DNA from 3 places in the Mucilaginibacter lutimaris genome. Region 2 is predicted to be linked to each of the others. Evidence: riboswitches for the same ligand, from Rfam matches in the RefSeq annotation. Region 2 holds a riboswitch; each other region holds the start of a gene.
What was found. A riboswitch is a leader RNA that binds a small molecule or an ion and turns the genes downstream of it on or off. The one in region 2 is predicted to bind S-adenosylmethionine.
Positions count from the first base shown of each region.

Region 1: linked by a shared signal. The riboswitch ahead of ACFQZI_RS11900 (cysteine desulfurase family protein) and the one ahead of metH (methionine synthase) in region 2 are both predicted to bind S-adenosylmethionine.
Region 3: linked by a shared signal. The riboswitch ahead of ACFQZI_RS09870 (peroxiredoxin) and the one ahead of metH (methionine synthase) in region 2 are both predicted to bind S-adenosylmethionine.

Region 1 is NZ_JBHTIA010000008.1:90,325-92,513, reverse strand. Features, by position in the region: gene ACFQZI_RS11900 (cysteine desulfurase family protein) at 1-1,107, opposite strand, end outside; SAM riboswitch class I at 1,206-1,320, opposite strand; gene ACFQZI_RS11895 (hypothetical protein) at 1,694-1,879, shown strand; gene ACFQZI_RS11890 (hypothetical protein) at 1,899-2,024, shown strand; gene ACFQZI_RS11885 (hypothetical protein) at 2,062-2,189, shown strand, end outside.
Region 2 is NZ_JBHTIA010000003.1:91,358-93,546, reverse strand. Features, by position in the region: gene metH (methionine synthase) at 1-1,223, opposite strand, end outside; SAM riboswitch class I at 1,361-1,472, opposite strand; gene ACFQZI_RS01185 (Bax inhibitor-1/YccA family protein) at 1,859-2,189, opposite strand, start outside.
Region 3 is NZ_JBHTIA010000005.1:39,748-41,936, reverse strand. Features, by position in the region: gene ACFQZI_RS09880 (DUF5996 family protein) at 1-101, opposite strand, end outside; tRNA gene ACFQZI_RS09875 (tRNA-Cys) at 359-429, opposite strand; gene ACFQZI_RS09870 (peroxiredoxin) at 444-1,079, opposite strand; SAM riboswitch class I at 1,291-1,406, opposite strand; gene ACFQZI_RS09865 (1,4-beta-xylanase) at 1,596-2,189, opposite strand, start outside.

The sequences.
Region 1 (2,189 bases), on a different contig from region 2:
TAACTTCTCTACAGTATGATCTATTTCCTGGGCGGTGTTAAATTTACTGAACGAGAACCTGATCGTGTTTCTTGACCCATCTGCGCCAATTGCCTTCAGCACGTGCGATGCCGAACCGGTTGAACATGCGCTGCCGCCCGATACGGAGATATTATTCTGATCCAGATACGCCAGCAGATCGCCGGTTGCATGGTTAACGGGCAGGCTTGCGCTTAATACGGTATATAAGCTTTTATCTGCAATGGCCGAATTACCATTAAAATAAACATCCCCTATCTGCTCCCGCAGTTTAGCGATCATCCTGTTTTTTAAATTTTGAATATAAACCCGGTGTTCATCAATATTGCGGTAGGCAATCTCTAAAGCTTTAGCCAGGCCTATTATTCCGTGGATATTCTCGGTACCGGCGCGTAGCTTACGCTCCTGCGAGCCGCCGTGCAATAGTTGGGATAACTGTACACCATTGCGGCAATATATAAAGCCCACGCCTTTTGGCCCGTGAAATTTATGTGCCGATGCTGCTATAAAATCCGTGTTTAGTTTAGACAGGTCGTGCCTGTAATGCCCCATGGTTTGTACCGTATCTGAGTGGAAAAGAGCGCCCCTGCTTTTACAGACCTCACCTATCAATTCAATATCGTTTAAATTACCTATTTCGTTATTGGCATGCATTACAGATACCAGCGAACGGCCGTTGGTTTTAAGCAAAGCATCCAGGTGGTTAATATCCAGGTTGCCGTGGCTATCGGTGTTTATAAAACTTAGTTGTATTTCGCCCTTAGTTTTGAGCGCTTCTAAGGTATGCAGCACCGCATGATGCTCGAAAGGGGTTGTGATAACGTGTTTTATTTGATGCGAGCGAACGCTTGACAAGATAGCGGTATTATCTGCCTCGGTGCCGCCACTGGTAAATATGATCTCGCCCGGCGTAGCATTAAGCAGGCCGGCAATAGTGGAGCGCGCCCCTTCAATGGCCTTTTTTACCTCGCGGCCGTGCTCATGATGCGATGACGGGTTGCCATAGTATTCTAATAAATAAGGGGTGATGGCTTTAAATACCTCGTTATCCAGTTGGGTGGTGGCTGCGTTATCTAAATAAATTCTCATTATGTGTCTGTTTTTAAATGTTACCAATGTTTCTTTAGTAACTTATCTCAAAAAAAGAGGACACAAAGGATAAAGCTATTTAACTTTAATGTGTGGTCATCTTATCTTTCTCCCCAATAAGTGGAGCAGGAGTTAGCACCTTTTACGCGCTTTGAAGCGGTACAGGTTGCTAAGACGTCATAGGGCCTTTCCCTCTGTCTTTCTGGATAAGTTATTAAAAGAACTATTTAATGATGCAAATATATATAATATCCTATAATGTCTATAGCTTTAATAGAATTTATTTAAAAATAATTTGAAAGTTACTATTTTCTTTCATCAGTCGCCCTCCAACCGAACGGCCTATTGTTCAAAAACGAACACTTTATACAACCGATAACCTTTCTGTTGACTATTCTTTACAACAACATGTACTCATTTTGCATACACCCTTTGCTTTATACTATTTTATTTTTTGGTTCAAAACGGCTGTTTTTAAACCTTTTAAGTTTTAATGTAAAAATAAATATGGTTGCGTGTCATTTTTTCTGGTCGGAATGAAAAGTTTGGCATTAGTTTGGAATAGTACTTATCAAACGGAGATATTATGATCGACGAAATAACTGAAACCAAGGATGGGGAGAAAGAGTGGGAAAACCCTCAAGCTCCCGAGAAAACATCCGACGCGAGAGATGAAGAGCAAATAGCAAGGCAATACAAAGAAGCGAAACGCCGACATGATAACCTTAGCGAAAACCAAAACAACGAAGACAAAGAGCAAACTAAAAACTGAAAATTTTAAATATTGGACTATGAAAACTTACCAAAAACCAGCAACCAGCAAATTAGTTAACCGTTTCGACAGAGAGTTAATGAACATTTTGATGAGCGACCTAAAAGCGCTTAAATCAAAAACCGCAACCCGCAACGCTGCATAATTAACAACTGCATACTCACAACTTTAAACATTAACCTATGAAAGCTGAATACAAACCTGCAACAAGTAAATTAGTTACCCGTTTTGATAACGAATTAAAAAACTTATTAATGGAAGACCTTAAGGCTTTCAGAGAGAGAAACCAGTTTACATCAAGCAACAAACA
Region 2 (2,189 bases):
TCCATGTTAATGTCTATGACTTGCGCGCCGCCTTCTACCTGCTGCAGGGCAACAGTAAGGGCAGCCTCGTAATCTTCGGCCAAGATGAGTTTGGAGAATTTGGGCGACCCGGTGATATTGGTACGCTCGCCTATGTTTACAAAGTTTGTTTCGGGAGTAAGGGTTACTGCTTCCAGTCCGCTTAATCTTAAATAAGGCTCTATTTGAGGAATTTGTCTTGGCGGATATTTTGCAGCCTTTTCGGCAATGCATTTAATGTGGTCGGGCGTGGTGCCACAACAACCACCTACAATATTTACAAGCCCGGCTTTTATAAAATCATCCACCTGGTGGGCGGTTTCGTGCGGTGTTTCATCATAAGCGCCAAATTCATTCGGCAAACCGGCGTTAGGATAAGCCGAGATAAATACACCTGCCTTTGCAGAAAGCTCCTCTAAATGGGGCCTCATTTCTTTAGCGCCCAAAGCGCAGTTCAACCCTACCGATAACAGGTTTGCGTGACTGATAGAGTTCCAGAAAGCCTCTACCGTTTGCCCGGAAAGGGTACGACCCGATGCATCGGTAATGGTACCGGAGATCATAATCCCCCCTGTCTCACGGAACGCAGGGTAATCTTTACCTGCGGCTTTACACTCGTCTTTATATCGTTGTATGGCAAACAGCGCTGCTTTGGCGTTCAATGTGTCAAATATGGTTTCGACCAGCAACACGTCCGAGCCGCCATCCACCAAACCACGCACCTGCTCATAGTAAGCCTGCGCGAGGTCATCAAACGTAACGGCGCGGTAACCGGGGTCGTTCACATCCGGCGATAAAGAAGCCGTGCGGTTTGTAGGGCCAACGGCGCCAGCCACAAAGCGTGGTTTCGACGGATCTTTTTTAGTGTATTCGTCGGCCACTTCACGGGCAATGCGCGCGCCTTCGTAACTTAATTCGTAATCAAGTTCTTCGAGGTGATAATCGGCCAGTGATATTTTTTGTGTACTAAAGGTATTGGTCTCTATGATATCCGCACCGGCGTCCAGATATTCGGCGTGAATAGCCTTGATCACATCCGGGCGGGTTATATTTAGCAGGTCGTTATTGCCTTTAAGGTCCGACGGATGATCACGAAAACGCTCCCCGCGAAAGTCCTCCTCACCAAGTTCGTACCTTTGGATCATGGTACCCATAGCACCGTCAATAACCAATATGCGTTTTTGTAGTTCTTTTCTAATATCCATGTTTATGATTGCACCGATTTTTTTTTGATGATTGCACCGATTAAAAATGATCGCAACCGAAATCGGTGTAATCAAAAAACTATCTATGAAATCTCAAAACTCAGCTTACTCGAAAAGTCGGGTGTTGAATTGACTTTCACTTATCTGTCTCAAGCCATTCATTTGGTTTGAGTAGAATGTAGCACCTTGTTAAGTAACAGGTTGCTAAGACATCGCAGGGTCTAATCCCTCCGTCTTTCTCCATAAGCAATGCAAAGATGAATAATAATGTTGTAAAGTGCAAGCGTATAAATTACACGCAATTGCCTGCTATCCGTTGGCTGAAGCCAACGGCAATGATTTTTGCCGTGTTTCAATTTTTACAAGATAAAACATTTAATCAAGCTAACTGCAAATTCATTGCCGTCCCATAAATGAGACGGATGGCAAACAAGCAAAACTGGCTTTAGCCAAAATCTTTAACGATTAACTCACCCCCTGCCCCTCTCTGTTGCGCAAAGCGGGGATTATTTTGGACCCCTCTTTCCGCGAAGCGAAAAGAGGGGTCGAGCGAAGCAATGACCGTGTAAGTAAACTCTTTAAAAAAAAAAAGCCGCCTGTTATTGCAGGCGGCTCTTCAATATGGTTTAAACCTATTATCTCCTGTTACCGCCAAATATGCGCAGCAATAAAAGGAACAGGTTAATAAAATCAAGATAAAGGGTTAAAGCGCCCATTATAGCAGTCTTTTTACCTTCGGCGCTACCGTACTCTAAGCCTGCACCAATGCGTTTTAATTTCTGCACATCGTAGGCGGTAAGGCCTACAAATACTGCCACCAATACGTAGCTAATTAATAAACTAAAACTTCCGCTGTGGAAGATGAATAAGTTTAACACGGTGGCGATGATACCGCCAATTAACAGCATGATAAGGATAGAGCCAAATTTTGTCAGATCCTGATTGGTTGTATAACCTCCAATGGCC
Region 3 (2,189 bases), on a different contig from region 2:
CGTACCTTGCCTATCATCTGCGTCCACTGGTGAACGGTGTTGATGGTATCTTTCAGATAATGAAAATCGAGTTTAGGCCAGTTGTGGGTAGAGTTGCTCATAATGTAAATATACAAGCTGGGAACGGGATTGTGTATAAATCGCTCTTCAATAGTTTACTCACCCCGACTACGCTTCGCTGGTCGACCCTCTCTGCTTCGCAAAGAGGGTGTGTAAATTTATTTTCCTCCACCCTCTTTCCGCGTAGCGGAGAGAGGGTGGCGCGCGAAGCGTCGCGGGGTGAGTCCATACGGAATAAATAAAAAAGGCGATGAGCTCCTCAGCCCACCGCCCAGTCATTATTAGTCAGTCAGTTTAGACGTCGCGGGTAGATTCGAACTACCGTTAAAGGTTTTGCAGACCCACACCTATCCTCTCGGCCACGCGACTTTGATTCTTATAGCCTATTTATTGGGCTGTGGTGTCGTCCTTAAATAAGGCTTCACCTCGGTAAACCCTTTAGGGAATTTAGCCGGAATATCTTCTGTTTTAATAGATGGCAGCACTACCACATCCTCACCGTCTTTCCAATCGGCAGGGGTTGCTACACTGTGGTAGGCGGTTAGTTGCAGGCTGTCTATCACCCTCAGTATTTCCTGAAAGTTCCTTCCGGTTGATGCCGGGTAGCTGATGATAAGTTTTATCTTTTTATCCGGCCCAATGATGAACAGCGAACGAACGGTAGCTACCAATGATGCATTCGGGTGGATCATGTCGTAGGCCTCAGATATTTTGCGGTCCTCGTCGCCTATTATCGGGAATGTTACCTCAACGTTTTGTGTTTCGTTGATGTCATTTATCCAGCCCTTATGAGATTCGGCACTGTCGGTACTTAGGGCTATAACCTTAACATTGCGTTTCTCAAACTCATCTTTTAATGAGGCGGTTTTACCAAGCTCGGTAGTACAAACCGGTGTATAATCTGCCGGGTGCGAGAATAGCACACCCCAGCTATCGCCCAGGTATTCGTAAAAATCAATTTCGCCCTGCGATGTCTGGGCCTTAAAATTTGGGGCGTCGTCGCCAAGTCTTAAACTCATGATATTGGTTTTTAATATTGTTAAGCCCCCTCTAAATCTCCCCCGAAAGGGGAGACTTTTTAAGCCCTCTCCTTCGGAGAGGGTTTGGGTGAGGCTCCATAAAGCTATACATTTCAATTTTGTTTCGGTAATTTATCCGGAAAAGCGATTAAGAGAGAGGCCTTCAAGGTGAAAACAGAACGCTTCATGAGCATTCGGTTTTTATTAAATCAGCTTATCTGTCTCCGCTAAGCAGCGAAGCAGGAATTAGCACCTTTTACAAGCCTTAAAGCTGTACAGGTTGCTAAGACATCATAGGGCCCTTCCCTCTGTCTTTCTGGATAAGTATGTTTAAAGAACGATTACATCACAAAAGTACATATTAAATCTATAATTCCTATAGACTTAATATTTATTATTTAAAATATTCTTTAAATAATTGAATTTCAATGAGAAAATTTTGTATTACAATATTATGCAAGCTTTAATCAATCCTTACATGTAGCGATGGGTATAAAACCCATCGCTACATGATCATTACTTCCCGTTAAGCTTCTTTATCAGCTCCACTTCTTCGGGCTTGTAAGGTGTACCGTCCTTACGGAAGATATCATGGAACCATTCCTTAGGTTCGCTACCATCAGGTATAGGATTATCCCAGGCAAAGATGGTATTGGTTTTACCCATTACAAAGCCCCAGTTAAGTGCGCCTACGTTTTCTTTTTTTAGCATTGGCATTACGTTGGCAAACTTGCTGCCTCGGGTGCGTGCCATATATTCGGTACAAATCAATGGCTTGCCATGGCTTTTTAGTAATTGTATGGTTTTAAGATGCGATGCTTCGTCGGTATAATCATGATAAGTCACAATATCGGAGTTTAAGGCCTGGTAGGCATTTAACTTTTCAAAACTCCAGTCCCAAAGGCCTGCAGAAATTGGCTGGTCGGGGTTTACTGCGCGCGCCCAGGTAAACACTTTTACAAGTAAGCCCATAGATGCGTCCTTTTTGTTAGAGTTGCCCGGTTCGTTATATAAATCCCAAAGCAGTATGCGTTTATCGTGCTTAAAGGCGGTTAGTACATCAGTAACGTAGGCTTGCAGCATTGCAGTTTCGCCCGCGTTGTTTAGGCG